One region of the Microbacterium sp. SGAir0570 genome, then DNA from elsewhere that is predicted to be linked to it. Evidence: predicted binding sites of a transcription regulator. Region 1 holds the regulator's gene; the other holds the start of a gene.
The links. Region 1 encodes HrcA, which represses chaperone genes, less so after heat shock. Its sites were predicted from a motif close to TTNGCACTCGNNNNNNNCGAGTGCNAA; they were not measured.

Region 1 (15,528 bases):
GCGCTCGCGGATCGCGTCGCGCCAGGCCTCGAGCTCAGGCATGACGGCGAGCAACCCATGCATGGCCAGTGCCATCGGGTCGAGCCCGTCGGGCGCGGCGGCGAGCAGGTCGGCAACGACATCCGGAAACTCGCGCTCACGGAGGAACAGCACGTCGCGCTTGTCGGGGAAGTGACGGAAGAACGTCCGCGTGGTCAGACCCGCCCGTTCCGCGATCTGCGGCACCGTGGTGGCCGCATACCCCTGCGACCGGAACAGCTCGATGGCGGCTTGTTCCAGGCGCAGTGCGGCGTCGGGGGCCCAGCGTGGCATGGGGCGAGCCTACCCGATGACATTGTGTGTCATCATTAGCGGACGCATTGATGACACACAATGTCATCACCTCTCGGAACGGAGCCCGCCCCATGTCATCGAACGCCGCCGCTTGGCTCCCGTCTCCGCGAGCCGATCTCGTCGTCGGGCCCGCCGCGCTGCACGAGCCGGGCCCGGGCGAGATCCTCATCCGCAGCCGGGCGGTCGCGGTGAACCCGCTCGATGACGTCAAGCAATGGACCGGCGATCTGATGTACCGCTGGCTGGGCTATCCCGCGGTGCTCGGAGAGGATGTCGCGGGCGAGGTCGCCGCCGTGGGGGAGGGCGTGACGCGCTTCGCGGTGGGCGACCGCGTCGCCGCCTACGCGGTCGGGATGGAGCGCGGCCGACGCCATGAGGCGGAGGGCGCGTTCCAGCTCTACGTCGTCGTGCGAGAAGATCTCGCGACCCCGTTGCCCGACGGTCTTTCGTTCGAGCAGGCCGCGGTGCTGCCGCTCGCCGTCTCGACGGCGGCCACGGCACTCTTCCAGGACGATCAGCTCGCACTCCGCACCCCGACCGCTGACGCAGCACCGACGCGGGAGACCCTGGTCGTGTGGGGCGGCTCGACGAGCGTGGGGAGCAACGCGATCCAGCTGGCGGTCGCGGCGGGCTATCGCGTCATCACCACCGCCTCACCGCATAACGAGTCCCGAATGCGCGAGCTCGGCGCGGAGCTCGTCGTGGACTATCGCGAGCCCGGAGCCGTCGCAGCCATCGTCTCGGGCGTCGGAGACCGCCCCCTCGCCGGCGTGGTCGCGATCGGGGCGGGCTCGGGCGATGCCGCGGTGAGGATCGCAGCCACGGCCGGTGCCCGTTGCGTCGCCCTCCTGAGCCCGCCGGTCGCCTTCACGACGCTTCCCCGCCGCGGTGGCCCGAGCATCGCGTTCCTGCGGACGATGACGACGATCGGGCTGTCCCAGCTCGCGACGCAGGCTCGGGCTCGCCGCCACGGCATCACCGCCAGGTTCGTGTGGGGAAGCTCTCTCATGACCAGCAGCGTCGGACCCATGCTGTGGGAGCAGTACTTGCCCGGGGCTCTCGCCGAGGGCCGGCATGTCTGCGCCCCCGAGGCCGAAATCGTTGGGGAAGGCCTGGAGAGCATTCAACACGCGCTGAATCTGCTTCACGCAGGCGTCTCCGCCCGAAAGCTCGTCGTCCGCCTGTAGCGACCACCAATCGGGGTCGGTGGTCGCGATTAGGCTGGGAGCATGCCGCCGAGTCCCCGACGTCCTGCCGCCCGCGGTGCCGCGAAATCGGCCATCCGGCAGCTGTCGTGGCGCGCGCCGGAACCGGCGCCCATCGTGCTCGTCGCAGGCCCCGAAGAGGTGTGCGCGGAGCGCGCCATCGCCGGACTCCGCGACTATCTGAAGGCCGAGGACCCGAGCCTCGAGGTCTCCGACATCCGCGCCGACGACTACGCCGCAGGCACCCTTCTCGGGATGGCGTCACCCTCGCTCTTCGGCGAACCTCGGCTCGTGCGAGTGGCGGGCGTCGAGAAGTGCTCCGATGCCTTCCTCACGGAGGCGCTCGCGTATCTCGAGAATCCGCAGGAGGGCGCCACGATCGTCCTGCGGCACACGGGTGCGAGTGTCCGGGGCAAGAAGCTGCTCGAGGCCATCCGTTCGGGCATCGGGGGCGGGGTCGAGATCTCAGTTCCCGCGATCAAGCGCGACTCCGACCGTTTCGACTTCGCGGCGGGGGAGTTCAAGGCTGCGGGCAAGCGGATCGCTCCGTCGGCGCTCCGAAGCCTCGTCTCCGCTTTCGCCGACGACCTGACCGAGCTCGCGGCCGCCTGTCAGCAGCTCATCTCGGACGTGCCCGGTGACATCGGCGACCAGGTCGTCGAGAGGTACTACGGGGGCCGGGTCGAGACAACAGCCTTCGCCGTCGCGGATACCGCGATCGCCGGTCGCTACGGCGAGGCGCTCATCACGCTGCGGCACGCTCTGGCCAGTGGGGCCGATCCCGTGCCGCTCGTCGCCGCGATCGCCTCGAAGCTGCGCACCATGGCGCGCGTCGTCGGCACGCGCGAGCCGTCTGCCGCGCTCGCTGCCCGGCTCGGCATGAAGGACTGGCAGGTCGACCGAGCCAAGCGCGACCTCGTCGGATGGACCGAGTCGGCCCTCGCGACCGCGATCCAGGCGGCCGCCCGCGCGGATGCCGAGGTCAAGGGTGCCTCGCGCGACCCCGTCTTCGCGGTCGAGCGGCTCGTCACCGTCATCGCGACGCGGTCACCCTACGGGTCCTGACCGCTCAGCGGCAAAGCGAAAGGCCCGCCCCACACGGGGACGGGCCTTCAACAGCGGCGGCTCAGAGAGCGGCGACCTGCTTCGCGATAGCCGACTTGCGGTTCGCAGCCTGGTTCTCGTGGATGACGCCCTTGCTCACGGCCTTGTCAAGCTTCTTCGAAGCCTTGGCCAGCGCCTTCTCGGCAGCAGCCTTGTCGCCGGCGGCGATGGCCTCGCGGGTGCGACGCACCTCGGTCTTCAGCGCGCTCTTGACGGCCTTGTTGCGCTCGCGCGCCTTCTCGTTGGTCTTGTTGCGCTTGATCTGCGACTTGATGTTCGCCACGTTCGACGTATCTTTCGTTCGGAGTTTTCGGTGGATGTGCCGGGCGACAGTAGAGGGATGCCGCACGGCGGTCGTGTGAGGGAGGAACCCACACGGCAAGCCGACTTGAGAGTCTATCAGGTCGCGTCGCGAGAGCCGGTATTCGCGAGGGTCGCGAGGGCGAGATCGATGACCGCGTTGAACACACGCGGACGCATGGCCGTGACGAGGTGACTGGTGCGAGGGACGACGATCAACTCCGCCTCGGGCGCCAGCTTCGCGAACAGCCGTTCATTGACGCGCAACTGGTCGTACTGGCCGTTGACGAACCAGGTCGGCACATCGATTCGTCGGATCGCCGCGAGCAGGTCGAGCACCGACAGGCTCGCCAGCGCTACGTCCTGAGCGTCGTATGCGTATCCGCCGGCGCCGAAGTCCGGCCGGGTCTCGACGGGAAGCGTGCGGTCGAGAACCCAGTCGGTGATCCGCTGGCCGCGGCCGGGCAAGCGATCGAACCCGAGGGCGAGCGCTCGATATACCGCGAGGCCGAATCCACGGGGGATCGCGGTGCAGGATGCGGCGATGAACGCAGACACCGGGGGACGTTCCTCACGGCCGACGTAAGCGGTGCTCAGCAGCCCACCCATCGAGTGGCCCACCAGCAGGACGGGGCCGCGCTCGGCGGCATCCCGAACCGCATCGTCGATCGTCGCGAACGCGCCGTCGAGGGTGAAGGTCTCGGCCATGCGCGTGCCGTGGCCGGGCAGGTCGAGCGCGGTGACGGGGATGCCGCGATCCTGAAGATGGGCCACCTGAGCGCGCCACATCGTGGCCGAGGTCCGGATCCCGTGCACGAGCACCACCTGCGCGGTCATGCTCCCACCCTACGGACCCGACTCGTGCGCCGCTGGAGCAGCTCGGCGCGCACATGAACGAGTGAGGGCGACCGGTGAGCCCGGCCGCCCTCACGTCGTATCAGCGTGCGTGCGAGCTCATCGCTCCGAGGCGGCACCCCGTCGCCGTGTCACCGCGATGACGCCGCCCGCGACGAGGAGCATCGCTCCCGCGAGCAGAACGCCCAGCGGCGTCTCCGCGCCGGTCACCGCGAGCTGCCCGGAGCGCACGACGGTGATCGCGAACTCCAGCGGCTCCTCGCCGGACGTGGAGATCCGCAGCGTGTGCGCTCCCACCGCGAAGTCCCCGGGAATGGACACCCGGAAGGACGTCACACCGGCGCCGTCGGCGGCCGGGATGCCGCGTACCTCGATCGGCTCGCTGAACAGGGTCGCGCCGATCCGCTGGCCGGGCTCGAGGCCCGAGACCCGCACATCGATGAACCCGCCCTGCTCCACCCGGGTCGTGGAGAGCTCGACCTGCGCCCACGCCGCCGCGCCCGGGTCGGTACCCGGCTCGGTGCTCGGCTCGCCGATCCGGACCGGGATCATGACCGTCGTCTCCGTGGCATCCGTCGTCAGGACGAGCTCGGCGACGCCGTCCGGGAGGTCGGCCGGAAGCGGCACCGACACGACCGCGCTTCCTCCCGCGACCGGTGCGGTCGCGATGACGTCGCCGCCGAGAGACACATCCACCGCGCCGTTCTGGGGTGCACCGAGGCTCGTCATGTCGAGGTTCGACACGGTCAGCTCGAGTGTCGAGCCCGCGGCCGCGGTCTCGGGGACGCCCTGGACACGCACGGCGTGCTTCGTGAACGAGGGCGCGACGGGCTGCTTCGCGCCGAGGTACTCGATCCAGGCCTCGTGGTCGAGGAACCCGGTGTCGACGTAGTCGGTGCCCGCGGAGAAGGCGCGGAAGTTGTCTCCCGAGCCGGACGCGAGGAACGAGAGCGTGCCGATGCGGTACTCGGCGTCGAGGTCGAGCGGCTGCCCGTCGACCGTGACCGAGGTGATCCGGCTGCCCTCCGGGCGGGTGTCGTCGAACGTGTAGGTCACGTTGTCGGACAGGCCCAGCTGCAGGTAGGGACGCGACGGCACGTTGCCGTCCTTGTCGCGCTGCCACTGCTGCTCGAGAACGCGCACGAAGTCGGCTCCCGTCAGGGTCACGAGGGCCATCGTGTTGTTGAACGGCAGCACGGCGTACGCCTGCCCCCAGGTGATCGTGCCGTCCGACACGCCCGCGACCGCGTTGGCGCCGAATTCGGCCTGCGTGTCGAACAGGTCGGCCCGGAGACCGCCCGAGTTGGTCACGCCGATCTGCGCGCCGTTCGGCAGGTTGGCGAGGTTCGATCGGATCGACTCCGCGACGAGATTTCCGAGCGAGGACTCCGACGCTCGATCGTCGCGCTTGCCGCCGGCGTAGGCGCCGTCGGCGTACGACCCGCCCGAGTACGCGCTGGTGATGTCGGCGGAGATCGTCGCGACCGGCGTGTTGCCGATCTCAGCGAAGTCCGCGAGCGCCTGCCGGACGATCTCGTCGACCTCGGCCACGCGCGGGTACGTCGCGATCAGGTCGGCGGCGGGGGTCTTGGTCTGTCCGACGTTCTCCTGCGTGTGCGAGACGACCTCGCCGCTCGTGGGATCGACAGAAAGGACGACCTTGCCGACGAACTCGCCGTACGAGCCGGTCTGGACGATCGGACGAGTCCGGTCCGTTCCCGGGATCGGCGCCGACCACGCGTAGAGCTTGTGCGTGTGACCGGTGTAGATCGCGTCCACCTCGGGGGAGGTCTCGTTGACGATGCGGGCGAACACCGCACTGTCGGCGACGGCCTCATCGAGGCTGGCGTCCGAGGCGCTGTCGGCCGCACCCTCGTGATAGAGCGCGACGATGACGTCGGCCTGGTCGCCGGAGCCGTCGGTGAGGTCGGCTGCGACGCGGTTGACCGCTTCGACAGGGTCGCCGAAGTCGAGACCGGCGATGCCCGCGCCGCTCACCAGCGACGCGGTCTCCTCCGTCACGACGCCGATGACGCCGATCGTGAGGCCCTGCGACTCGACGAGCTCGTACTCGTCGAACTGCGGGTCGGTCGTGCCGGCGGCGTAGACGTTCGCCCCGAGGTGCGAGAAGTCGGCGCGCGGGATGACGCGGTCGCGCAGGTCGGCGAAGCCGCGATCGAACTCGTGGTTGCCCACGGCGCTCGCCCGCAGATCGAGAGCGTTCAGGACGTCGATCGTCGGCTCGTCCTGCGCCAGGGAGGACGCCGGGAGGGAAGCCCCGATGTTGTCGCCGGCCGACAGCAGCACAGCGTCGGGTGCGGCGGCACGCAATTCCTCGATCGTTCCGGCGAAACCGACGGTTCCCGGAACCTCGGGCTGGGCCTCCACCGTGCCCTCGGCGGGCTTGGCCGGCGTGACGCCGGTGATGCGCCCGTGGAAGTCGTTGATTCCGAGCAGCGTCAGGTCGATCGGCTCGACCGGGGCCGATGCCTCGGCCGAGAGGCCCACCTTCACCGGATCGTGGTCGGAGGAGCGGTAGGGGCCGTCGTCGTAGAACAGGGCGCCATGGTTGTTGTAGCGGCTGTACTCGAACGAGAGCGGCTCACCGGAGTTGATGTTCCAGATGTCGCCGCCGGTCGCGCGCTCGCGCGCGGCACCGTTCATCAGGATGTGATCGAGCGAGCCGGCGAGCCCCGAGAACGAGTAACTCGACTTCTCGATGCCGAGGGCAACTTCGGCCGACTCATAGCCGGCGCCGCGCAGCACCTCGATGGGGTCTTCGTAGGTGTAGGAATTGAAGTCACCGACGAGGAACACGGCGTCAGTGTCACCCTGGATGCTCGGCACCCACTCGGCCAGCGCCGTCGCCTGGCGCACTCGCGACTCGTTCGACCGGCCCTGACCGTTCGGGTCCTCCTCATCACCCGGCCACGGCCCAGCCGATCCCTTCGACTTGAAGTGGTTGACGACGAAAAGGAAAGCCTCGCCGCCGTTCACCGGAACGAAGGTCTGTGCGATCGGCTCGCGAGCGTTTCCGAAGGCCTGTCCGTCGGCCGATAGCGTGCCCAGAGCGCGAGCATCGCCGACGCGCTCGACGAGCGCAGGCTGGTAGATGATCGCGTTGGTGATGACGTCCCGGAGGGATGCCGCGGGCAGCTCGGTCGACGAGGGAACATAGGCCCATTTGCCCGGCTCCGACGCCGCGTTCAACGCCGCGACCAGCGAAGCCGTCGCTTCATCGGCGGTCTCGCCGAGCGCGGCGGAGTCCTCGATCTCCATCAGACCCACCACAGAGGCGTCCAGGGCGTTGATCGCGGCGACGATCTTCGCCTGCTGACGCTCGAGGTCATCGGCGTCCCATGCTCCGCGCTGATCGCAGCCGCCCTGCACGTTCACGCCCTCACCGGTGCGATCCGTGTAGGCGGCGCAGTCGCTGTCGTCGACCCCCAGCGTCGTGAAGTAGTTCAGAACGTTGAACGATGCCACGCTGAGATCGCCGCCGACCGCTGCCGGAGCAGCAGGGCGATCGATGGAGAACAGGACCTGGTCGCCTGCGCCCGTGGCGTCGCCGACGCGGAACTGCGTCGGGTTGAGCTTCCAGGTGTTGTTGCGGTAATCCAGGACATATGCGCCGCTCAGGGTCGCGCTGCCACCCACCACGGGCGGCTCATCGAGCGACAGGTACGCGGGGATCAGGTCGCCGTTCAGCAGTCGGCCGGTGTCGCGGTTGCGCTCCGCGAAATTGATGGAGCCACCGTCGTCGAGCACGACTCCACGCGCGAGGTTGTCGGCCGCGACCGCCGCGGCCTCGGCCGATCCCGGGCGGGCGGCATCCGTCGGCTGGCGCAGCGGCGAGCCGCCGGTCGCCAGACCCACCTCGCCGTACTGGCCGGTGGTGTAGGTGTTGCTGATGGTGAACGGCTCGTCGACCTCGACGAGCATCGACTCGAGCGCCTCGCGCGCAGCGACGGCACGCGGCCATTCCGCGAGAGTCACCGGCACGGGAGCCACGGCCTCCGTATCGAGCCGCTCCGCGGAGCCGGGAGAGACAGCGAGTTGCGTGAGCCCGTTGAACTCGCCCGCCACACCCGTGACCCGCACGTTGTCGCCGAGTGCGACCTCGTCAGCCACCTGGGCCGTGCGCGTGTATACGAAGACGGCGTCGGAGGAGGCACGCTCCGGGTCGTAGGCTCCGCCGCTGCCGGCGGTTTGAATGACGTAGCCGTTGTAGCCCCCCGTGGCGTAGTGGGCGGTGACGACACCCTCAGTCGTCACGGTGGCGCCCGCGAGCGGGGTGGTGTCGCCAGGGCCCTGGATGTCGCCGATCGAGACCACGGCGGGCTCCCCAGGCTGCTCGGGGGTCGTGCCGGCCTTGCCCTGGGGCGTCGGCGCTCCGGCAGCGAAGTCGGTCCGGTTGTCGGCGGTGTTTCCGGCGACGTCGTCACGGGCGATGCTCGTCGCGTTGGTCGTCGCCGGTGCCGCGCCGGAACCGGCGAAATCAGTGGCGTTGCCCCACCCGACGTAGTCGACGACCGTGTCGTTCTGCGCGAGGCCCGATCCGCCGCTGAGCGCGGCTGTCGAGTTCACGAGCGCGACCTTGCCCTGCGTGCCGCTCATCGGGATGGATCCCTCGATGTCGGCCGTGAAGCCCGTCAGCCCCGCGTCGCCTCCGACGGCCTGGCCGATCAGCAGGTGCCCGCCGGGCTCGATGGTGGCACCCGCCAGAGTGGTCACCTGCCAGTTGGAGCCCGTGCTCGACGCGTACTGGACGCTCCAGCCATCGAGCGACACGGCGGCATCCGAGGTGTTGCGCAGTTCGATGAAGTCGCGGTTCAGCGGTGCGCCGTTGTTGCCACCACCGCCGTAGACCTCGTTGATCACGACGGGCGCGCCGGCGCTGACCGCGGCACTCGCGGGCATCGCTGCCCACCCCACACCTCCCGTCACGATCGCGAGGGCGGCGCTGGAGGCCACCCATCTGTGCCAGGGTCGTCGCGCGGGCGCGACAGGGGCTGCTGTGATCACGGTGCTCTCCCGGGGCGGACCGGGCGCGGGGGATATCGCGCAACCACCGGCCGCCGCAATGAGCATTCGACGTCACCGATGTGTTCGGCAAGTAGCGGAATGGTTAATTGTTTATCACCGGACAGAATGCTGGCGTGTCCGAGCTTCGACCTCGTATTCTCCCGCGCGCGAGGGTCGGCGGCAGTGCCCTCGCGCCGCCCCGGGTAGACTTCCCGGGACATGTCTCCGCGCGCACTCCAGCCGCTCGCGCCTGCCGCAACGCCGCCCGAGCTCATCCGCAACTTCTGCATCATCGCCCACATCGACCACGGCAAGTCGACGCTGGCCGACCGGATGCTGCAGATCACCGGCGTCGTCGCCGACCGCGACATGCGCGCCCAGTACCTCGACCGTATGGACATCGAGCGCGAGCGCGGCATCACGATCAAGAGCCAGGCGGTGCGGATGCCGTGGTCGAAAGACTCCGGCACGTTCGCGCTGAACATGATCGACACGCCCGGGCACGTCGACTTCACTTACGAGGTCAGCCGCTCTCTCGCCGCGTGCGAAGGAGCCATCCTGCTCGTCGACGCCGCACAGGGCATCGAGGCGCAGACCCTCGCCAACCTCTATCTCGCCCTCGAGAACGACCTGCAGATCATCCCCGTCCTCAACAAGATCGATCTGCCGGCGGCAGACCCCGAGAAGTACGCGGCCGAGCTCGCGAACCTGATCGGCGGCGACCCCGAAGACGTGCTCCGCGTCAGCGGCAAGACCGGGATGGGCGTCGAGGATCTGCTGGATCGCATCGTCGACCGCATCCCCGCACCCGTCGGCGATCCCGAGGCGCCGGCGCGCGCGATGATCTTCGACTCGGTCTACGACGCCTACCGCGGCGTCGTCACCTACGTCCGCATGGTCGACGGCAAGCTCGAACCGCGCGAGCGCATCCAGATGATGTCCACGCGCGCGACGCACGAGCTGCTCGAGATCGGCGTGTCGAGCCCCGAGCCGATCCCCACGAAGGGGCTCGGCGTCGGGGAGGTCGGCTACCTGATCACCGGTGTGAAGGACGTCCGCCAGTCCAAGGTCGGCGACACCATCACCAACCACCGGAAGCCGGCATCCGAGGCGCTGCCGGGATACACCGACCCCAAGCCGATGGTGTTCTCGGGCATCTACCCGATCGACGGCAGCGACTACGGCGACCTGCGCGAGGCCCTCGACAAGCTCAAGCTGTCGGACGCGTCGCTCCAGTACGAGCCGGAGACCTCGGTCGCGCTCGGTTTCGGATTCCGCTGCGGCTTCCTCGGGCTGCTTCACCTCGAGATCATCACCGAGCGCCTGTCGCGCGAGTTCGGTCTCGACCTCATCACGACGGCACCGTCGGTGACCTACGAGGTCGCGACCGACACGGGTGAGACCGTCGTGGTGACCAACCCGAGCGAATACCCCGACGGCCGCGTCGCCGAGGTGTCCGAGCCGGTCGTGAAGGTCGGCATCCTCGCCCCGAAGGACTACGTGGGCACGGTCATGGAGCTCTGCCAGTCGCGTCGCGGCACGCTCCTCGGCATGGACTACCTGAGCGAGGACCGCGTCGAGCTGCGCTACAACATGCCGCTGGGCGAGATCGTCTTCGACTTCTTCGACCACCTCAAGTCGCGCACGCAGGGCTACGCGAGCCTCGACTACGAGCCCGCCGGATCGCAGACCGCCGACCTGGTGAAGGTCGACATCCTCCTCCAGGGCGAGAAGGTCGATGCGTTCAGCTCGATCGTGCACCGCGAGAAGGCCTACGCCTACGGCACGATGATGACCGAGCGCCTGCGCAAACTCATCCCGCGCCAGCAGTTCGAAGTGCCGATCCAGGCCGCCATCGGCGCGCGGATCATCGCCCGCGAGAACATCCGGGCGATCCGCAAGGACGTCCTCGCCAAGTGCTACGGCGGTGACATCACGCGTAAGCGCAAGCTCCTCGAGAAGCAGAAAGAGGGCAAGAAGCGCATGAAGATGGTCGGTCGCGTCGAGGTTCCGCAGGAGGCCTTCATCGCCGCTCTGTCGGGTGACGTCGAGGGCAAGGACAAGAAGTAGCCCTTCCGGGAGCAACGAGGAGACCCATGCATCAGCGACGCGGGACCTTCCGAGACGAGACCGTCGACTACGCGGCGGTCGGTGCCACGCGCGCCCACGACCTCATGGCGTATCCGCCGGAGCACAGCATCCCGGCCGAAGACGCCTGGCGGATCGGCAGCGGGCAGGCACGCTTCGACACCGCCGCCGACCTTCTCATGTCGTGGGCCGCGCTCCGCGGGGCGGGTCTGCGTGTCGCCGACGTGCGGCCCGCCTCGGGACCGATGTACACCGGCGTCGCATTCGACGATCAGGGCAACGCCGTCGCTCCCAGCAGCATGGAGCACGAGCAGCGCTTCGCCGCGGACGGCACCCCGTACGTCGGAGCCGGAACCAAGCTCCAGGTCCACGGCCGGGTCGCGGGCCAGAGCGCGGATGCCGAACTGCGCGTGATCTTCGTCGACGAAGAGCCGCGCCGGGTGGCGTTCGCCCTCGGAACCGTCGGCGGTTCCGTCGTCAGCGGCGAGGAGTCGTTCCTCCTGGAGTGGCGCGATAACGACGAGGTCTGGTTCGTCGTGCGAGCGTTCGACCGCCCGACCGCCTTGGCCTACCGCATGCTGAAGGGGCTCGTCCGCCGTCGGCGCCGACTGCTCTTCCAGGGATATCTCCGCGCGATCTCGCCGCTGTACGCGACGCCCGGCGCCTGATGGGGGCGGCACTGCCGATCGGTGATCCGGTGCCGGCCGGCGGCACCCTACCGGACGACCTCGTCATCGACCCCGACGTGCCCTTCGGGGTCTACCTGCACGTCCCCTTCTGCCGGGTCCGGTGCGGATACTGCGACTTCAACACCTACACGGCCACCGAGCTGCGGGGCGCGCGGCAGGACGCGTACGCCGACGAGGTGCTGCGCGAGATCGCGCTGTCGGCGTCCGTGATCGACGAGCGCGGCCCCCGCCGTCCGGCGCAGACGGTGTTCTTCGGCGGCGGCACCCCCACGCTGCTTCCCGCCGGCGACCTCGCGCGGATGCTGCGGGGAGTACGTGACACCTTCGGCATCGCCGCCGGGGCGGAGGTCACCGTCGAGGCCAACCCGGACACGATGAGCGCGCGGGTCGCCGACGAGTTGGCCGCGGCCGGTGTGACGCGCCTGTCGATCGGCATGCAGTCCGCCGTACCGCACGTGCTGGCCGCGCTCGATCGCACGCATGACCCCGCGAACGTGTCCACCGCCGTCGCCGCCGCGCGGGGAGCCGGACTCGACGTCTCGGTCGACCTGATCTACGGTGCGCCGGGGGAGAGCCTCGACGACTGGCGGCGCTCGGTCGACACCGCGGTAGCGCTCGAGCCCGACCATGTGTCCGCCTACGCGCTGATCATCGAGGAGGGCACCCGTCTCGAGCGGCAGATCCGCCGCGGCGAGGTGCCCGCGCCCGACGACGACCTGCAGGCCGACATGTACGAACTGGCCGATGACCGACTCGCCGTCGCCGGCTTCTCCTGGTACGAGGTCTCGAACTGGGCCCGGTCGGCCGACCAGCGCTCGCGCCACAATCTCGCCTACTGGCGGGGAACCGACTGGTGGGGATACGGACCGGGCGCCCACAGCCACCTCGCGGGCCTGCGATGGTGGAACGTCAAGCACCCGGCCGCATACGCTCAGCGTCTTGCAGCAGGCGATTCACCCGCGGCCGGACGCGAGCGCCCCGATGCCGATGCCCGTCGTCTGGAGTCCGTGCTCCTGCGTTCGCGGATCATCGACGGACTCGCGATCGACGATCTGGACGCCGAGGCACGCCCGTCCGTGGCCTCCCTCATCGCCGACGGTCTCATCGAAGGCGCCGCAGCCGTACGCGGTCGCGTCGTCCTCACCCGGCGCGGACGTCTCATGGCCGATGCGGTCGTGCGCGCGCTCACGGAGTGATCGCGAGGAGACGCGCCGCGTCGCCCACGCGGTAGAATTGGCACTCGCAGACATCGAGTGCCAAACAGGAGGTGACGGACATGGTCTCAGAGCGCGGACTGCAGGTGCTGCGGGCGATCGTGCAGGACTATGTCGACACCCGCGAGCCCGTGGGAAGCAAATCGATCGTCGAACGCCACGCCTTCGGCGTCTCGGCCGCGACGATCCGCAACGACATGGCGCTCCTCGAGGACGAGGAGCTCATCGCAGCGCCCCACACGTCATCCGGACGCGTCCCGACCGACAAGGGATACCGCGTCTTCGTCGATCACCTGGCGGGGCTGCGTCCTCTGAGCGCGGCCCAGCGCGCGGCGATCACGACCTTCCTCGACGGCCCGACCGACCTCGACGACCTTCTCGTCCGCACCGTGCGCGCTCTCACCCAGCTGACCGGCCAGGTCGCGATGGTGCAGTATCCGTCGTTCGCCCGCGCCCAGGTGTCGCACCTCGAGCTGGTCGACCTCGGCGGCGGACGTCTCGTCGTCATCGTCGTGACCGATACCGGCCGCGTCTCGCAGCGCGTGGGAGTCGTGCGGACCGTGCTCGATGAAGGGCAGTTCGCCGTGGCCAAGGCGACGCTGCGCGCGGCCGTCACCGGCGCGGCCGTTCGCGATGCGGTCACCGCCGTCTCGGCGCTCGCGGAGGGTGACTCGGTCGGCGATCCGATCGGCGACGCGGTGCGGGAGATCGCTCGGATCCTCGTCGAAGAGCTCGAGACGTTCCGCCAGGACCGGCTCGTGATGGCTGGAACGGCCACCCTCGCCCGCCGCGAGGCCGACTTCCGCGGAAGCATCTACCCGCTCCTCGAGGCCATCGAGGAGCAGGTGACTCTGCTCAGGCTCATGGGCGAGATGGTCGCCGACGACCGTGGCGTCGCAGCCCGTATCGGCCGCGAGAACGAGCCGTACGGGCTGTCCGAGGCGTCGGTCGTCACGAGCGACTACGACGTCCCGGGCTCGCGCGCCCGGGTCGGGCTCATGGGCCCCACCCGTATGGACTACCCGACGAACCTCGCGACGGTCCGCGCCGTCGCGCATTACCTCAGCCGGCTCCTCGACGAAGACGAGAAGTCCCGCTGACCCCCACCCACCCACGCCCCTCCGGGCGGAAAGGCGATCCGTGGCTGACCACTACGAGGTCCTGGGCGTCGCGCGCGACGCGTCGCCCGACGAGATCAAGAAGGCGTACCGACGCCTGGCACGAGAACTGCACCCCGACGTGAACCCGGGCGAGGATGCGTCCGAGCGGTTCAAGCTCGTCACACACGCTTACGACGTCCTCAGCGACCCCGAACAGCGTCAGCGCTACGACATGGGCGGCGACTCCGCCGGGGGCTTCGGCGGAGCCGCGGGCTTCGGCGGATTCAGCGACATCTTCGAGACCTTCTTTGGCGGCGGCGCCGGAGGCGGTGGTCGTGCCGGGCGCCCGCGCTCCCGACGCGAACGCGGGCAGGACGCCCTCGTCCGGGTCACGCTCGAGCTGGGCGACGTCGTGTTCGGCGTGCATCGCGACATCGAGGTCGACACCGCGGTGCTCTGCGACACGTGCCAGGGCTCGTGCTGTCAGCCCGGAACGCAGCCGGTGACCTGCGACGTCTGCCACGGCGCGGGCAACGTGCAGCGCACCGTGCGCAGCCTCCTGGGCAACGTCGTGACGTCGCAGCCCTGCAATGTCTGCCAGGGCTACGGCACGACGATCCCGTACCCGTGCACGACCTGCCAGGGGCAGGGACGCGTCCGGGCGCGCCGGACCGTCTCGCTCGACATCCCCGCCGGCGTCGAGACGGGACTGCGCCTGCAGCTTCCCGGATCCGGCGAGGTCGGCCCGGCCGGCGGCCCCAACGGCGACCTCTACCTCGAGGTCACGGTCGCTCCGCACGACGTGTTCAGCCGCGAGGGCGACGACCTGCTCGCCACGCTCGAGGTGTCGATGCCCGACGCCGTCCTGGGCGCCACGACGACGATCGATTCGCTCGACGGTCCCGTCGATCTCGAGCTGCGTCCGGGCGTCCAGTCCGGCGATGTCCTCACCATCAAGGGTCGCGGGATCACCCCGCTTCGCGGCTCGACGCGCGGAGACCTGCGTGTCGGCGTCCACGTCGTCACCCCGACGCGCCTCGACGCGAAGGAACGGGCGCTCATCGAGGAGCTGAAGAAGCGTACGAAGTCTCCGGCTCCGCAGCTCGCCGAGTTCCACCAGGGTCTCTTCGCCAAGCTCCGCGATCGCTTCCGGAACAGCTGACCCCATGGCTCTGCACTTCCTCGTCGACCCGCCGCTCATCGCACGGCCGGGCGAGTCCGTCGAGCTCACCGGCGCCGAAGCACACCACGCGGCGGGCGTGCGACGCGTGCGGGTCGGTGAGGCGGTGACCGTCGGCGACGGCGCGGGAGCCTGGCTGGAGGGAAGCGTCACGGCGGCCGACCCCAAGCTGGTGCGCATCGACGTGATCTCTCGCGTCGAGCACCCCGCGCCCGCACGGCGTGTGACGCTGATCCAGGCGCTCGCAAAGGGCGATCGCGACGAGCTCGCGGTGCAGGCCTGCACCGAGCTGGGTGTCGATGCGATCATCCCCTGGCAGGCTGGTCGAAGCGTCTCGCGGTGGAACGGGCCGAAGGTCGAGCGCGGTGTGCAGCGATGGGCGACCATCGCGCGCGAGGCGGCGAAGCAGGCGCATCGCGCCTGGCTGCCCGTCGT
Region 2 (15,528 bases), 1.0 Mb from region 1:
CCACCCATCGGGTGACTTCGGATGCTGTGGGACGGCGGGGCATGCCGTCATCCTCGTGCGGCGCTGCGGCCCCGCGGCATCCCTCCCCCGGTTCTGGGGAGAACCACGTGGCTTCTCTCCCTGGGGAGGAGGACCCATGCCCGTCGTACCTCGGAGAATGCGACGAAGGTCGGACGATCTGGGGCGATCGATCCGACCTTCGTCAGAATCTCCGAGCTTCGCGCACAGGCGAGCGCGGGTCAGCGCTTGTAGTTGGGCGCCTCGACCACGATCTGGACGTCGTGGGGGTGCGACTCCTTGAGCCCGGCCGAAGTGATGCGCACGAACTTGCCGCGGGCCTTCAGCTCTTCGACGGTGCGGGCGCCGACGTAGAACATCGACTGACGCAGGCCGCCGATGAGCTGGTATGCCACGGCCGACACGGGGCCGCGGTAGGCGACCTGCCCCTCGATGCCCTCGGGGATGAGCTTGTCGTCGCTCGGGACGTCGGCCTGGAAGTACCGGTCCTTCGAGTACGAGGTCTTCTTGCCCCGGGTCTGCAGCGCGCCCAGCGATCCCATGCCGCGGTACTGCTTGAACTGCTTGCCGCCCTGGAAGACGATCTCGCCCGGCGACTCGTCGGTTCCGGCGAGGAGCGACCCGAGCATGACCGAGTCGGCGCCGGCGACGAGGGCCTTGGCGATGTCGCCCGAGTACTGCAGACCGCCGTCGGCGATGATCGGGATGCCGGCTTCGCGCGCGGCCAGCGACGCTTCGTAGATCGCGGTGACCTGGGGCACACCCACACCGGCGACGACGCGCGTGGTGCAGATCGAGCCCGGGCCGACGCCGACCTTGACGGCATCCACACCCGCGTCGATGAGCGCCTGCGCGCCCTCGCGGGTCGCGACGTTTCCGCCGATGACGTCGATGTGCTCGAAGGATGCATCCGCCTTCAGGCGTTTGACCATGTCGATGACGCCCGCGGACTGACCGTTCGCGGTGTCGACGACGATGACGTCGACACCGGCGTCACGCAGTGCCTCGGCCCGCTGCCACGCGTCTCCAAAGAAGCCGATGGCCGCACCGACGCGGAGGCGCCCCTGGTCGTCCTTGGTGGCGAGGGGGTACTTCTCGCTCTTGTCGAAGTCCTTGATCGTGATGAGACCGGCGAGCTTGCCCTCCTCGTCGAGGAGCGGGAGCTTCTCGACGCGGTGGTGGGCGAAGAGCGCGATGACCTCGTTCGCCCCGATGCCGACGCGACCGGTGACCAGGTTCTCGCTCGTCATGACGTCGCGCACCTTGGTGGTCTGCCGCTCGAAGCCCGAGACGAAGCGCATGTCGCGGTTCGTGACGATGCCGAGCAGGTGTCCCTCGTCGTCGACGACGGGCAGGCCCGAGATGCGGTACTGCCCGCAGAGCGCGTCGACCTCTTCGATGGTGGCGTCGGGGGTCGTCGTGATCGGGTCGGTGATCATGCCCGACTCGCTCCGCTTGACCCGGTCGACCATCGCCGCCTGCTCCTCGATCGAGAGGTTGCGATGGATGATGCCCAGGCCGCCCTCGCGCGCGATCGCGATCGCGAGGCGCGCCTCGGTGACGGTGTCCATCGCGGCCGACAGCAGCGGAGTGGCCACGGTGATGCGGCGCGTCACGCGCGACGACGTATCGGCCTCGGACGGGATGACGTCGGTGTGCCCCGGCAGGAGCAGGACGTCGTCGTAGGTGAGGCCGACGAATCCGAACGGGTCGTTGTAGTCGCTCATGCGCACTCCTTGAAAGTCTCAACGATTCTAAGCGCCCGGCGCCCCACGGCATTCCCGCTCCCGAGATCCACGAAACGACACACCGCATTCGTTGTTGCGCACCGGAAACACGCAAGCAACAATCAGCGCATACGTTCAGGTGTCGCCGAAGCCACCAGCAGAACCGGTACCTCTCGGCGTTCGTCCACTTATCTCAGGAGGTGCCAGTGGCGATCACTTCGATGACGCGCGCTGCTCGTCGCCCGAGGCGCATGTTCTCGACGTTGATCGCCGGCCTCCTGGCCGCCGTGGCGTTCCTGGGCATCGCCTCCCCCGCCCTGGCCGCAGGAGACGACGCCGAGTCGTTGCCCTTCACGATCGCGGGCAACGTCCGCACCGGCGGTGAACCCGTCGAGGGCGCGACCATCGTCGTGACCGGCGGCGACTTCGAAGCCGAAGGCGAGACGAACGAGAGAGGCAGCTTCTCGATCGGCGTTCCGACGAAGGATGTCGCCTACACCGTCGAACTCGTCGAGGACAGCCTCCCCTCGGGGGTGACCGTCCCTGAGGGCTTCGAGTCGACGCTCGAGGTCGAGTTCGGAGCGACGAGCACGATCACGCGCAACTTCACCCTCGAGGCGGCCGAACGGCAGACGACGAGCTTCGTCGATCAACTGCTCTCCCGCGCCGTCAACGGCCTGAACTTCGGCCTCATGCTCGCCCTCGCCGCGATCGGCCTCTCGCTCGTGTTCGGCACGACGGGCCTGTCCAACTTCGCGCACGGCGAGATGGTCACCTTCGGAGCGCTCGCAGCGCTGCTGTTCTCGGCCGGGTTCAGCCTGCCGATCTGGATCGCGATCCCGTTGGCGGTCGCCGTCTCGGCACTGTTCGGCCTGACGATGGATGCCGGCCTCTGGCGACCGCTGCGACGCCGCGGCCTCGGCACCGTGCAGCTCATGATCGTCTCGATCGGTCTCTCGCTCGCGCTGCGCTACATCTTCCAGATGTTCGTCGGCGGCGGCACGGCCCAGCTCCCCGGCGGCTCGACCTCGGTCATCCCCGGGCTCGGCCCCATCCGCCTCACCCTCACCGACGTGATCAGCATGGGCGTCTCGCTCGTGGTCATCGCCGGCTTCGCCTGGTGGCTCATGCGCACGCGGATCGGCCGCGCGACGCGGGCCGTCTCGGACAACCCGTCGCTCGCCGCCGCCAGCGGCATCGACGTCGATGCGGTGGTCCGGGTCGTATGGGTCGTCGCCGCGGCGCTCGCCGGCCTGTCCGGCGTGCTGTGGGCCTACTTCCGGCCGGGCATCAAGTGGGACATGGGCACCAGCATCCTGCTGCTCATCTTCGCCGCCGTCACGCTCGGCGGTCTCGGGACCGCGTTCGGCGCGCTCGTGGGCGCCATCATCGTGGGGCTCCTCGTCGAGGTGTCGACGCTGTGGATCCCCTCCGACCTCAAGTACGTCGGCGCGCTGGTCGTGCTGATCGTCATCCTGCTGTTCCGCCCGCAGGGTCTCCTCGGGCGCCGAGAGCGAATCGGATAGGCATCGTGAACTTCCTTCAGATCCTCAGCAACACCGCGGCGCAGATCCTCGCCCCGGCGACCCTCGGGTACATCCTCGCCGCCATCGGCCTGTCGGTTCACTTCGGCTTCGCCGGCCTGCTCAACATGGGCGTCGCGGGCTTCATGGCGATCGGCGCCTACGGGTTCGCGATCTCGATCCTCACCTTCGGTCTCGCCTGGCCGGTGGCCGCACTCATCGGCCTCATCGCCGCCGTGGTCTTCGCGCTCGTCATGGGCATCCCCACCCTCCGGCTGCGCGGCGACTACCTCGCGATCGTGACGATCGCGGCCGCCGAGGTGCTGCGCCTGCTCTTCCTGACGTCGGCATTCCGCAACCAGACGGGATCGGCCGACGGCCTCTCGGGCTTCCAGGCCGGGTTCCGGGCGAGCAACCCGCTTCCTCCCGGACGGTGGGGCTTCGGGCCGTGGACGTACCAGTCCGACCAGTGGTGGGTCATCATCGTCGGCCTGATCACGATCGCGATCGTCGTCACCCTGGTCTGGCTGCTCATGAGCAGCCCCTGGGGCCGCGTCATCCGCGGCATCCGCGAGGACGAGGACGCCGTGCGGTCGCTCGGAAAGAACGTCTTCGCGTTCAAGATGCAGGCGCTCATCGTCGGCGGTGTCATCATCGCGGCCGGCGGCATCGTCACCGCCATGGGCACCAACGTCAACCCGAACGTCTACGTCACCTCGCAGACGTTCTACGTCTGGACCGCCCTGCTGCTCGGTGGCGCGGCCACCATCTTCGGCCCGGTGCTGGGCGCCGTGCTGTTCTGGGTGGTGCGCGCGTTCCTGTCGAACCTGCTGCCGGCCCTCGTCAACATCGGCTGGCTGCCGTTCCTGACCACCGAGCAGAGCCAGATGCTCGTGTTCGTGCTGGTCGGCGTCGCGCTCATGCTGCTGGTGATCTTCCGCCCGCAGGGCATCCTCGGAAGCAAGAAGGAGCTGACCTTTGTCCGCTGATGTCGTACCCCCGACGCCGCGCCCCAAGGCGACCGGCCTGCACAAAGACGACGGCAGCGGCGAGGTCCGCCCCGGCGTCGCGAAGAACGACCCGATCATCGTCGCCGACGGCGTCAAGCGCGTCTTCGGCGGCCTGACCGCCGTCGACGTCGAGCACCTCGAGATCCCGCGCGGCGCGATCACCGCCCTCATCGGCCCGAACGGCGCCGGCAAGACGACGCTGTTCAATCTGCTGACCGGCTTCGACAAGCCGAACGCGGGATCGTGGTCATTCGACGGGACCAACCTCGCCGGCATCCCCGCCTTCAAGGCGGCGCGCATGGGCCAGGTGCGCACGTTCCAGCTGACGAAGTCGCTCGGTCTGCTCACGGTGCTCGAGAACATGAAGCTCGGGGCTCCGAAGCAGAAGGGCGAGGGCATCTTCGCCGGCATCCTGCCCTTCCTGTGGCGTGGTCAGGAAGCCGAGATCGAGGAGAAGGCGCGCGGTCTGCTCGCCCGCTTCAAGCTCGACGCCAAGGAGAAGGACTTCGCCGCGTCGCTCTCGGGCGGTCAGCGAAAGCTCCTCGAGATGGCGCGGGCGCTCATGAGCGATCCCGTGCTCGTCATGCTGGATGAGCCGATGGCCGGCGTGAACCCCGCCCTGACGCAGTCGCTGCTCGACCACATCCTCGATTTGAAGGACCTCGGCATGACCGTCGTCTTCGTCGAGCACGACATGCACATGGTGCGTCACATCGCCGACTGGGTCGTCGTGATGGCCGAAGGCCGCGTCGTCGCCGAGGGCCCGCCCGACACCGTGATGCAGAATCCCGCCGTGATCGACGCCTACCTCGGTGCACATCAGGACGTCGACCTCGGCGTCGTGACGGGCCGCCACGCCGGTGAGCTGCCGCCCGAGGCGGAGGAGCTCGTCGAGACGGTGCACGAGCTCGACCAGGCGATCGACGAGGCGCCGACGACGGATGCCGCGGGCGCTGCGCGCGCTGACGAGGATGGGGACCGCAAGTGACCGAGAACGTCGTCGAACTGACCGACGTGCACGCGGGCTATCTGCCCGGCGTCAACATCCTCAATGGCGCGAACCTCACCGCGGCTCCCGGCGAGCTCGTCGGGATCATCGGCCCCAACGGCGCCGGCAAGTCGACGATGCTCAAGGCCATCTTCGGGCAGGTGAAGGTGCGATCCGGTTCCGTGAAGCTGAACGGCGAGGAGATCACGGGGCTGCGTGCCAACAAGCTCGTGTCGAAGGGCGTCGGCTTCGTGCCGCAGACGAACAACGTGTTCCCGAGCCTGACGATCGCGGAGAACCTGCAGATGGGGGCGTATCAGCGACCGAAGGTCGTCGCGGAGCGCACCGACTTCGTGACATCCATCTTCCCCGACCTCGCCAAGCGGCTGCAGCAGCGGGCCGGATCGCTGTCGGGCGGCGAGCGCCAGATGGTGGCGATGGGGCGCGCGCTGATGATGGACCCCTACGTGCTGCTTCTCGACGAGCCCTCGGCGGGCCTGTCGCCGTCCCGCCAGGACGAGGCGTTCCTGCGGGTGTCGGAGATCAACAAGGCGGGCGTGACGACCATCATGGTCGAGCAGAATGCCCGCCGCTGCCTGCAGATCTGCGACCGTGGGTACGTCCTCGACCAGGGCCGCGACGCCTACACGGGCACCGGCCGCGAGTTGCTCAACGACCCCAAGGTCATCGGTCTCTACCTCGGCACCCTGGGCACCTGAGCCCGGGCTTCGCCTGGCTCGGCTGGTTCGCCTGGTTCGCCTAGTTCGCCTGGCAGTTCTCGCCTCTTCGCTCGCGCGGAGGCGGCGTGAGCTGCCAGGCGAACTGCATTAGGGGCTCCTCCCCTGCGGAGCGGGCGCGCGGGGGATCCACATGCCGGGGGCGCTGAGCCCAGCGGGGCGGAGTCCACGAGGAGGATCGGGGGATGCCGCGACGACCCGACCCTCTCCCCGAAGCCCTCGGCGGAGCGTTCTCGTGTGCCGACGCGGCGGCCGCGGGCGTCTCACGCAAGCGGTTGCGTGCAGCCGACCTCGACACACCCTTCCGCGGCGTGCGCCGGAGGCGCGGAGCAGAGGATGCTGCGGCGGCAGGACCGCTCGCGGAGGATCAGGCCATCCGGCACCGCGTTCTCGAGGATGCGCGGGCCTACGCCTCGATCATGGGCGGTCGGGCGTTCTTCTGCGGCCGGACCGCGGCGGTGCTGTGGGGAACGGGCGCCCACTCCCCCGGCGAGCTCGAGGTCGGGGTGCTTGCGCCGGAGCGAGCGCCGCGGCGGCGCGGCATCCGCGGGCGTCAGCTCGCTCCGACGCACGTCGAGGTCACGACTCTTGATGGCCTGCGCGTGTCGTCGCCCGCGTCGACGTGGGCGATGCTCGGGCGGAATGCCGGCGTGCGCGAGCTCGTGCGCATCGGCGACGCGTTCGTGCGGGTGCCGCGCGGTGAGCGGGGGCGGCGCCGGTCCGAGGCGCGGCTGTGCACGCTCGATGACCTCGCCGCTGCGGTCGCCGCCGGAAGGCGCGTCGGCTCCGCGAAGCTCGTCGAAGCGCTGGGGCTCATCCGCGAGGGCGCGATGTCGCCGCTCGAGACCGACTTCCGGCTCGGCCTCGTGGCGGCCGGGCTGCCGGAGCCCCTGCTCGACCAGGAGATCCGCGACGGCTCGGGGCGGCTGGCGGGAATCGCGGATGCCGTCTGGCCCGAGTACCGCGTCATCGCCGAGGTCGAGGGCGACCACCACCGCACATCGCGGAGTCAGTGGGCGCGCGACATCGAGAAGCACACCGCGTACGTCGCCCTCGGTTTCGAGGTCGTGCGGCTCACCTCGGCGCACATCAGGCCCACCGGCTCCGCGGCCGTGGCTCTCGTGGCTGGTGCCCTCAGCCGCCGCGGCTGGTCTCCGTCGCCAACCCGAACCTGAGCCCAGAGCCCAGAGCCCAGAGCCCAGTTGGCAGCTCGCGCCCCCTCGGGCCCCAAAAAGGGGCATCAACTGCCAACCCGAACCTGAGCCCGAAGCTCGGTTGGCAGGTCAAGCCCACTCTGGGCCCGCGAGCGGGCACGAACTGCCACCCGAGTGAGGCCCCACTCTGCTCGACTCAGCGATTCCACGCCCGGCTCGCGGCTCAGGCCCCACAGCTCGGTTGGCAGCTCATGCCCACTCGGAGCTTAAGAAGGGGCATCAACTGCCAACTCAAACCTGAACCCGCAGCTCAGCTGGTAGCTCGCGCCCACTCGAGGCATAGGAAGGGGCGGGAACTGCCAACCCGAGCGGGGGCGCGACCCCGCCTCCGAGCGAACACGACGAAGGGCCCCGGCCGGGAGACCGGGGCCCTCGTGCGTGGGAATCAGCCGACGCGGACGAACTCGTAGTTGTTGTCGTCGCCGTACTCGAAGACACCGATGGAGGCCTCCGTCGGGTCGCCCACCTCGTTGAAGGTGATCGGGCCCGAGACGCCGTCGTAGTCCGCGGCCTGACCGGCGATGATCAGGTCGGCGCATTCCGCGAAGCTCGTGCACTTCGTGCCGTCACCGGAGCCGCCCGAGACCGCCTGCAGGTTCGCCGCGACGTCGGGGCCGGCCGTCGATCCGGCCTGCAGCGCGGCGAGGGCGAGCAGCACGACCGCGTCGTACGACTCCGGCCCGTAGGTGAAGTCCTGCAGCTCGGCGTTGCCGGCACCGGTCCAGAACGCCTGCAGGTTGTCGCGGAAGGTTGCGATCGACGCGGGGTCGACGGCGGGGTAGGTGCCCTTCGCGCCGGCCATCGTGCCGGCCTCGAAGTCATCGCCGAAGTTCGCCAGGTTGCCGTCGACGAGGTAGAGCTGCTCGGGCGACACGTCGGCGCCGATGAGCTCGGGGATGATCGTCTTGACCTCTTCGAACGTGATGAGGGCGATCGCGTCGGGGCCGGCCGCGAGCACGTCCTCGACCTGGGCCGAGAAGTTCGTGTCACCGGTGTTGTAGAGCGAGGTCGCGACGACCTCGCCGCCGGCGGCCTCGAAGGCGGCCTTGGTGAAGCACGCGAGGCCGGTTCCGTAGGCGTCGTTGAGCACGATCATGCCGAGCGTCTCGTTGCCGTCGGCGCCGATCAGGTTGCCGAGCACCTCGCCCTGCAGCACGTCGGAGGGAGCGGTGCGCCAGTACAGGCCGTTGTCCTTGTACCCGGTGAACGCGGCAGAGGTGTTGGCCGGCGAGAACTGGATGGCGTTGGCCGCGATCACCTGGTCGATGAACTGCAGCGACGTACCCGAGGATGCCGCTCCGATGATCGCCGTGGCACCTTCGCCCAGCAGTCGGGGGATCTCCGTCTCGTACGCCTTGTTGTCGGTGTCACCCGAGTCGCCCTGCTTGAGGTCGATCGTGATGCCCTTGCCCGCGGCGTTGATCTCGGAGGCGGCGAACTCGGTCGCCGAGATCTCCGGCGGGCCGAGGAACGCGAGGTTGCCGGTCACGGGCAGCGCCGTGCCGATCGTGTAGGTGAGGTCGGTGCCGGGACCCGTCGAGGTCGAGGTGTACTCCGGCGTGTACGAGGCGGGCTCGGCCGCTTCGCAGTCGATGGGGAAATCGGCCGAGGTGTTCCCGCCGGCGTCGCCCGACGCAGCGGGTTCGCTGTCTCCGGCACAGCCTGCGAGGACGAGGGCACTCGCGCCGATCACGGCGATACCGCCGAGGACCTTCGCGGTGCGGGAACGGGTGAGAACGCCCATTGTGCTCCTTGATGAGTGGGAACGCGGCACCGAAGCCCCGCGAGGTTGGGTCAAACCTAGTGGCGCGTCCGCGTCGGCGATGTTGCGATGTGTTAACGGTCTGTTACGCGACCCAATCGTTATCTGCGGCCTCGCGTACGGCCTGTCATTCCGCGGTTGGGACCGTGGTCACGACCGTCATCGCGCCGAGCCGACGAGCCGGAATGCGAAGCGGGAGCCTCAGACGACGGGAGCGACGTCGGATGCCTCGTCGATGCGCTTCGGGCGACGTGCGGCCCGGAGAGAGTCGACGCTCAGCACGACGAGGGCGAGCCAGACGAGCCCGAACCCGATCCATCGCTCGAGCGGCATCGGCTCGCCGAGGATCCAGGCTCCCGTGATGAACTGCAGGATCGGCGCGACGAACTGGAGCAGGCCGATCACCGTGAGGCTGCTGCGCCGGGCGCCGGCGGCGAAGAAGAGCAGGGGCACGGCGGTGACGACACCCGCGAGGGTGACCAGCGCGGTGTGTCCGGGGCTCACCGAGCCGAACACCAGCCCGCCGGTGAGCGCGACGATGATCGCCTGAACGATCGCGACCGGCGCCAGCCAGAGCGACTCGAGCGTCAGGCCGCTGACGGCGTCGACCGACGGCCCGATCTGCTTCTTCACGAGGCCGTAGGTTCCGAAACTCGCGGCGAGCGTCAGCGCGATCCACGGGAAGGCTCCGTAGCCGACGACGATCACGCCGACGGCGACGGCGGCGATGCCGATGGCGACCCACTGCGCCACCCGCAGCCGCTCCTTCAGGACGAGGACGCCGAGGAGCACCGTGACGATCGGGTTGATGAAGTACCCGAGACTCCCCTCGATCACGTGCCCCGTGAGGGTGCTGATGAGGAAGACCTGCCAGTTCACGTAGATGAGCAGGCCGGCCACGATGGTCCACAGCACGAGGCGCGGCGTGCGCAGGATCGCGATCAGCTTGCCCCAGGCGCGGAGCACCGTGAGAAGGATCGCGCAGAAGACGAGCGAGAACAGGATGCGCCACGACACGACCTCGAACGGGCCCATCGGGGCGAGCGTGAGGAAGTACAGGGGCATGAAGCCCCACAGCACGTACGCCGAGAACGCGTAGATCCCGCCGAGAGAGCGTTCACGGGCGGGATCGAGGGGTGTCACGAGCCAAGCATAGGACGGTCATGACATGCTGCGCCGGTCGCGGACTGCCATCCGCCGCCGCGCGCCTGCCATGACGAAGGCCCGGATGCGGTGCACCCGGGCCTTCGTGGAAGAGCTCTGCGTCAGCGGACGACGACGGCGAGGACGTCGCGCGCCGAGAGCACGAGGAACTCGTCAGCGCCGAACTTGACCTCGGTTCCGCCGTACTTGCTGTAGATCACGCGGTCGCCGACGGCGACGTCGAGCGGAACACGGTTGCCGTTGTCATCGATGCGGCCGGGGCCCACCGCCACGACCTCGCCCTCCTGGGGCTTCTCCTTGGCGGTGTCGGGGATGACCAGACCACTCGCAGTGGTCTGCTCGGCCTCGACCTGCTTGATGACGATGCGGTCCTCGAGCGGCTTGATGGAAACCGACACGGTCTACCTCTTTCTTCGACAAGACTTGTTGGCAATCTCACCCTGAGAGTGCCAACTCCGAGTCTAGGGGGACGTTGGCACTCACGCAACGCGAGTGCCAACCTGCCGCGGCATCGATCCGACCCCGCGCGTAGGCTGTCGTGGTGGATCACGCCGAGCTCTCCGCGTTGCTGACCCCCGAGGGACTCCGTCTGGTCGACACCCTCCGGATCTCCTCGACCGCGGATGCCGCATCGGCCGTGTCACGGCTGCGGCGCGAAGGCCTCTCCCCCGACCTCGTGTCGGCGGTCGTCGGTCAAGCCCGGCTGCGCGAGCGCGCGCGGGCGAAGTTCGGTCCGTTCGCCGACCGGATGCTGTTCACCCGCGCGGGTCTCGAGCAGGCCACGCGTCTCGCGGTCGCCGCACGCCACGCCGGCCGGTTCCGCGACGCCGGCATCGCGCGGGTCGCCGACCTCGGCTGCGGGATCGGCGGCGACGCACTCGGCTTCGCGGGCATCGGGCTCGAGGTCCTGGCCGTTGACGCCGACGAGATCACCGCCGCCCTGGCCGCCTACAACCTCGCCCCGTTCGGCTCGTCCGCCCGGGTGCGCCACGGCCGCGCAGAGGAGACCGATCTCGACGGTATCGATGCGGTCTGGCTCGATCCCGCCCGCCGCACCTCGGGCCACAGCGAGACGCGGCGCGTCGCGGCATCCGACTACACGCCGTCGCTCGACTGGGCCTTCGACCTCGCGCGGCGGATGCCGACAGGGATCAAGCTCGGGCCCGCGTTCGACCGCGACGACCTCCCGCCGGAAGGCGAGGCGCAGTGGATCAGCGCGGACGGCTCGACCATCGAGCTGGTGGTGTGGTCGGGCTCCCTCGCCCGCGCGGGCGTGCGCCGTTCGGCCCTCGTTCTGCGCGGCGACCGTGCCGCCGAGCTCACCGCGCCCGCCGACACCGCCGACGCCGACCCCCGCGACCTCGGCGCCTACCTGCACGAGCCCGACGGCGCCGTCATCCGTGCGCGCCTGATCGGCGACGTGGCCCGCGCGCTCGAGGCCGGCATGCTCGCCGGTGGGACGGCGTACATGACATCCGACGCCGGACGCACCAGCCCGTTCGCCACGACGTTCCGCGTTCGTGACGTGCTGCCGCTCAAACCGCGTGAGATCGAGGCCGCCCTCCGACGCGCCGACATCGGCATCCTGGAGATCAAGAAGCGCGGCGTCGACATCGATCCGGCGCAGTTCCGCAAGAAGCTGCGCCTGTCGGGGAGCGCGTCGGCGACGCTGTTCCTCACGCGCATCGGTGATCGCCGCGTCGCCGTCCTCGCGGATCGCGTCGAGGACGAGCCCGGTGGCGCGAGTCAGCCCAGCAGCCCCGCCTGAGCCGCCGCCCACACGAGCCAGCCCGCGCTGTACAGGATCGACAGCGCCGCGAGGCCCAGCGCCCAGACGGCCACGGTGCGACTCTCCCACGGGTGGCGGAGGGCGAGCACGGCCATCACGACGGCGGCGATGCCGAGCGGGAACGCCCACCCGACGAACAGTGACAGCGCGAGCGCGACGATCCCCAGGGCCAGCGCCCACGCTCCCGACCGCGGGAGGATCTCGGGCGCCGGAGCCCACTCGACCCGCGGCTCGGGCACGACGGGCTCGGCCGGTCGCTCGGCCGCGGGGACGAACTGCAGCGGGGTCGGCTGCGTGAACTCGCGCTGGAACCCGCCACGGTGCTCCCCCGGAAGCGGCGCGGCCTCGGGCGCCGCAGCGACATCGCCCGTCGGCGCGTCCACCGCGGGGCGCCGACTGCGCAGCCGGTCGTCGCTCACCCGCGCACCTGGATCTCGGTCACCGGAAGCGTCGAGTCCGCGCCGAACGAGAGGGTGGAGGGCTCGGCACCCGAAGAGATGAGCTCGGCGGCGAGCGCCGCGATCATCGCCCCGTTGTCGGTGCACAGGCTCAGCGGCGGGATGCGCACCGCGACGCCGGCGGCTGCAGCGCGTTCGAGGGCGACCTCGCGCAGTCGCCGGTTGGCGATCACCCCGCCGCCGAGCAGCAGACGCGGGACGCCGTGCTGAGCGCACGCGTCGAGCGCCTTGGTGACGAGCACGTCGACGACCGCTTCACGGAAGGATGCCGCGACGTCGGCGACGGGCACGGCTTCGCCGGCGGCCTCGCGCTGCTCGACCCAGCGCGCCACGGCGGTCTTGAGCCCCGAGAAGGAGAAGTCGTATCGGTGCGCGGCCAGGTCGGAGGCGCGGGAGAGGCCGCGGGGGAACCGGATGGCGTCGGGGTCGCCGCTCGCGGCGGCGCGATCGATCTCGGGGCCGCCGGGATAGGGCAGGCCGAGGATGCGGGCGATCTTGTCGAACGCCTCGCCGGCGGCGTCGTCCATCGTCTCGCCGAGCATCTCGACGTCGGAGACGAGATCGCGCACGAGGAGGAGCGAGGTGTGTCCGCCGCTGACCAGGAGGGCGACGGTCGGGTACTCGACGTCGTCACCAGTCAGGATGTCGGCGGCGATGTGGCCGACGAGGTGGTTGACCGCGTACAGCGGCTTCCCGAGCGAGACGGCCAGGGCCTTCGCGGCGCCGACGCCGACCATGAGCGCACCGGCCAGCCCGGGCCCGCTCGTCACGGCGACGGCGTCGAGGTCCTGCAGCGAGACGCCCGCCTCGGCCACGGCGGCCTCGATCGCAGGCTGGAGGGCCTCGAGGTGGGCGCGCGCGGCGACCTCAGGCACGACGCCGCCGTAGCGGGCGTGCTCTGCCATCGAGCTCGCGATCGTGTTCGACAGCAGGGTACGTCCGCGCACGATCCCGATACCGGTCTCGTCGCAGCTGGTCTCGATGCCCAGGACGAGGGGCTCGGAACGGGTCGGGGTGGTCGTCATCGGTCGGTCCCTCCCTCACCGCGGAGGTTCAGTTGCATGATGATCGCATCGACGTCGTCGGGCTGGTAGTAGCGCGGGCGACGGGCGATCTCGACGAATCCCTCGGAGAGGTAGAGCCCCTGCGCGACGGGGTTGTCGGCGCGGACCTCGAGGAACAGCTCCCGTGCCCCGCGGTCGCGGGCTTCGGCCATCAGCGCGCGGAGCAGGCCGCGGCCGCGGCCCGTCCCCCGGCAGGCGGGGTCGAGGGCGAGGGTCTGGATGTCGGCGTCGGCCGCGCCCGGCACGGCGCGGACTCCGCCGTACCCGACGACCCGGTCGTCCTCGACGTCGACGAGGTACCGGCCGTGCGGCGACGAGATCTCGGCGGACATGGCGGTGCGGCTCCATGCGTCGGTGGGGAACGACGCCTCCTCGAGCGCCATGATGGCGTCGAGGTCATCGGCGGTAGCCGTGCGCAGGCTCACATGCCCACCTTCTTCGGCCCCGCGGGTACGGTCACATCCGGGGCCCGGAGATACAGGGGCTCGACGTCGGCGGCGTCGGCGCCTGCGTCGCCCGCGGCGAGCCGCTCGCCGGCGACGCGAGCGAGGGCGGCGGCGCTGATCGCCGTCGTCTCGGGCAGCTCGGCCGCCGGGGTGCCGAAGAGATCGAGGGGCTCGGTCGACGCGCGCGTCACGAGGTGGGGATCGACGATGCGCACCGGTATCCCGTTCTCGACGCGGTACACCGAGACGGCGAGCTCCCGGCGACGCGCGTCGGTGACGATCGCGATCGGCTCGCCCTCGACGGGGGCCGCGCCGGCGGTGGCGAACCCGGGGTCGACGTGAGCGCGGGCGGCCGCGTCATGACTCGCCACGGGGACCACGGGGATGCCGCGCCCGAGGGCGAACGCCCGCGCGGCCGCGATCCCGACGCGCAGTCCCGTGAAGGGTCCCGGGCCCATGCCTGCGGCGACGGCCGTGATCTCGGCGGGTTCGACGCCCGCCTCGCCGAAGACTCGCACGAGCAGATCGCCGATGACCTCGGCGTGACCGCGGGGGTCGGAGCTGACGGCCTCGGCCCGGACGCGCCCCGCAGAGTCGACGATCGCGACGGCCGTGCCGATCGAGGTGTCGATGCCCAGAATCACGTCACCCAGGGTAGCCCGGGCCGGGATGCCGCGCGCTCAGGGGCGCCGCGTGACGGTGACGATCCGCGGGGCGGCGTCGGCCATCTCCGCGGCCGCTGGACCGCTCGTGCCGCAGGCGTTGTCGAGGCCCGTACCGCTCCAGCCGCGCTCGAGCTCGATCTCCCACCAGCTCTCGCGCAGCCCGTCGACCATGCCGTGCCCCCACTCCACGATGGTGACGCTGGCGTCGAGGTCGAGGTCGAGGTCCGACAGCTCGGCGGGCGACCCGAGGCGGTAGGCGTCGACATGGATCAGCGGCGGCCCATCGACGAGCGAGGGGTGGGTGCGCGCGATGACGAACGTCGGGCTCTGGATGGGTCCGCGCACGCCGAGGCCGGCGCCGATCCCCCGGGTGAGCGTCGTCTTGCCGGCGCCCAGAGGCCCGGTCAGCACCACGAGATCGCCCGCGCGGAGCCGCGATCCGATCTCGCGCCCCCACGCCTCCATCTCATCGGCGGAGGTCACCTCGCGCTCGCCCAGGTATTCGTCGATTCCGCTCATCACCGGCCTCCCGTCATCTCGGACGATACCGCCGTGCGGTGCACGCGCGGGCCGATCCGCGTGACGATCTCGTAGTCGATCGTGTCGGCGGCGTCGCCCCATTCGGCCGCCGCGGGGAACCCCAGCGTGGGGTCGCCGAAGAGAACGACCTCGTCGCCGATCGCGACGTCGGCGTCTCCGACGTCGACGACGAACTGATCCATCGCGATCCGCCCCGACACGGTGAACCGCCGGCCGCCGATCACCACCGGTCCGCGGCCGGAGGCCTGCCGCGGCACGCCGTCGGCATAGCCGAGGGGTACGAGGGCGAGCGTCGTCTCGCTCGCGGTGCGATGGGTGTACCCGTACGAGACGCCCTGGCCCGCGGGCACGCGGCGCACGGCGGCGACCGCGGTGCGCAGGGTCATCGCGGGCTGGAGCCCGAGGTCGGCGGAGGACCGATCC

Region 2: the regulator HrcA is predicted to act here: its motif matches at 10,616-10,642, upstream of groES (co-chaperone GroES).

Annotation. Positions count from the first base shown of each region.
Region 1 covers NZ_CP027929.1:1,727,427-1,742,954, forward strand. The annotation lists gene C1N74_RS08270 (TetR/AcrR family transcriptional regulator) at 1-312, opposite strand, end outside; gene C1N74_RS08275 (zinc-binding alcohol dehydrogenase family protein) at 405-1,520, shown strand; gene holA (DNA polymerase III subunit delta) at 1,563-2,603, shown strand; gene rpsT (30S ribosomal protein S20) at 2,665-2,925, opposite strand; gene C1N74_RS08290 (alpha/beta fold hydrolase) at 3,042-3,779, opposite strand; gene C1N74_RS08295 (ExeM/NucH family extracellular endonuclease) at 3,897-8,771, opposite strand; gene lepA (translation elongation factor 4) at 9,042-10,892, shown strand; gene C1N74_RS08305 (DUF1990 family protein) at 10,919-11,578, shown strand; gene hemW (radical SAM family heme chaperone HemW) at 11,578-12,795, shown strand; gene hrcA (heat-inducible transcriptional repressor HrcA) at 12,876-13,913, shown strand; gene dnaJ (molecular chaperone DnaJ) at 13,954-15,075, shown strand; gene C1N74_RS08325 (16S rRNA (uracil(1498)-N(3))-methyltransferase) at 15,080-15,528, shown strand, end outside.
Region 2 covers NZ_CP027929.1:2,776,317-2,791,844, forward strand. The annotation lists gene C1N74_RS13160 (hypothetical protein) at 1-43, opposite strand, end outside; gene guaB (IMP dehydrogenase) at 240-1,745, opposite strand; gene C1N74_RS13170 (branched-chain amino acid ABC transporter permease) at 1,997-3,271, shown strand; gene C1N74_RS13175 (branched-chain amino acid ABC transporter permease) at 3,277-4,257, shown strand; gene C1N74_RS13180 (ABC transporter ATP-binding protein) at 4,247-5,266, shown strand; gene C1N74_RS13185 (ABC transporter ATP-binding protein) at 5,263-5,985, shown strand; gene C1N74_RS13190 (hypothetical protein) at 6,189-7,178, shown strand; gene C1N74_RS13195 (ABC transporter substrate-binding protein) at 7,603-8,961, opposite strand; gene rarD (EamA family transporter RarD) at 9,181-10,122, opposite strand; gene groES (co-chaperone GroES) at 10,245-10,541, opposite strand; gene C1N74_RS13210 (class I SAM-dependent methyltransferase) at 10,685-11,911, shown strand; gene C1N74_RS13215 (hypothetical protein) at 11,890-12,351, opposite strand; gene tsaD (tRNA (adenosine(37)-N6)-threonylcarbamoyltransferase complex transferase subunit TsaD) at 12,348-13,415, opposite strand; gene rimI (ribosomal protein S18-alanine N-acetyltransferase) at 13,412-13,879, opposite strand; gene tsaB (tRNA (adenosine(37)-N6)-threonylcarbamoyltransferase complex dimerization subunit type 1 TsaB) at 13,876-14,544, opposite strand; gene tsaE (tRNA (adenosine(37)-N6)-threonylcarbamoyltransferase complex ATPase subunit type 1 TsaE) at 14,581-15,084, opposite strand; gene alr (alanine racemase) at 15,084-15,528, opposite strand, start outside.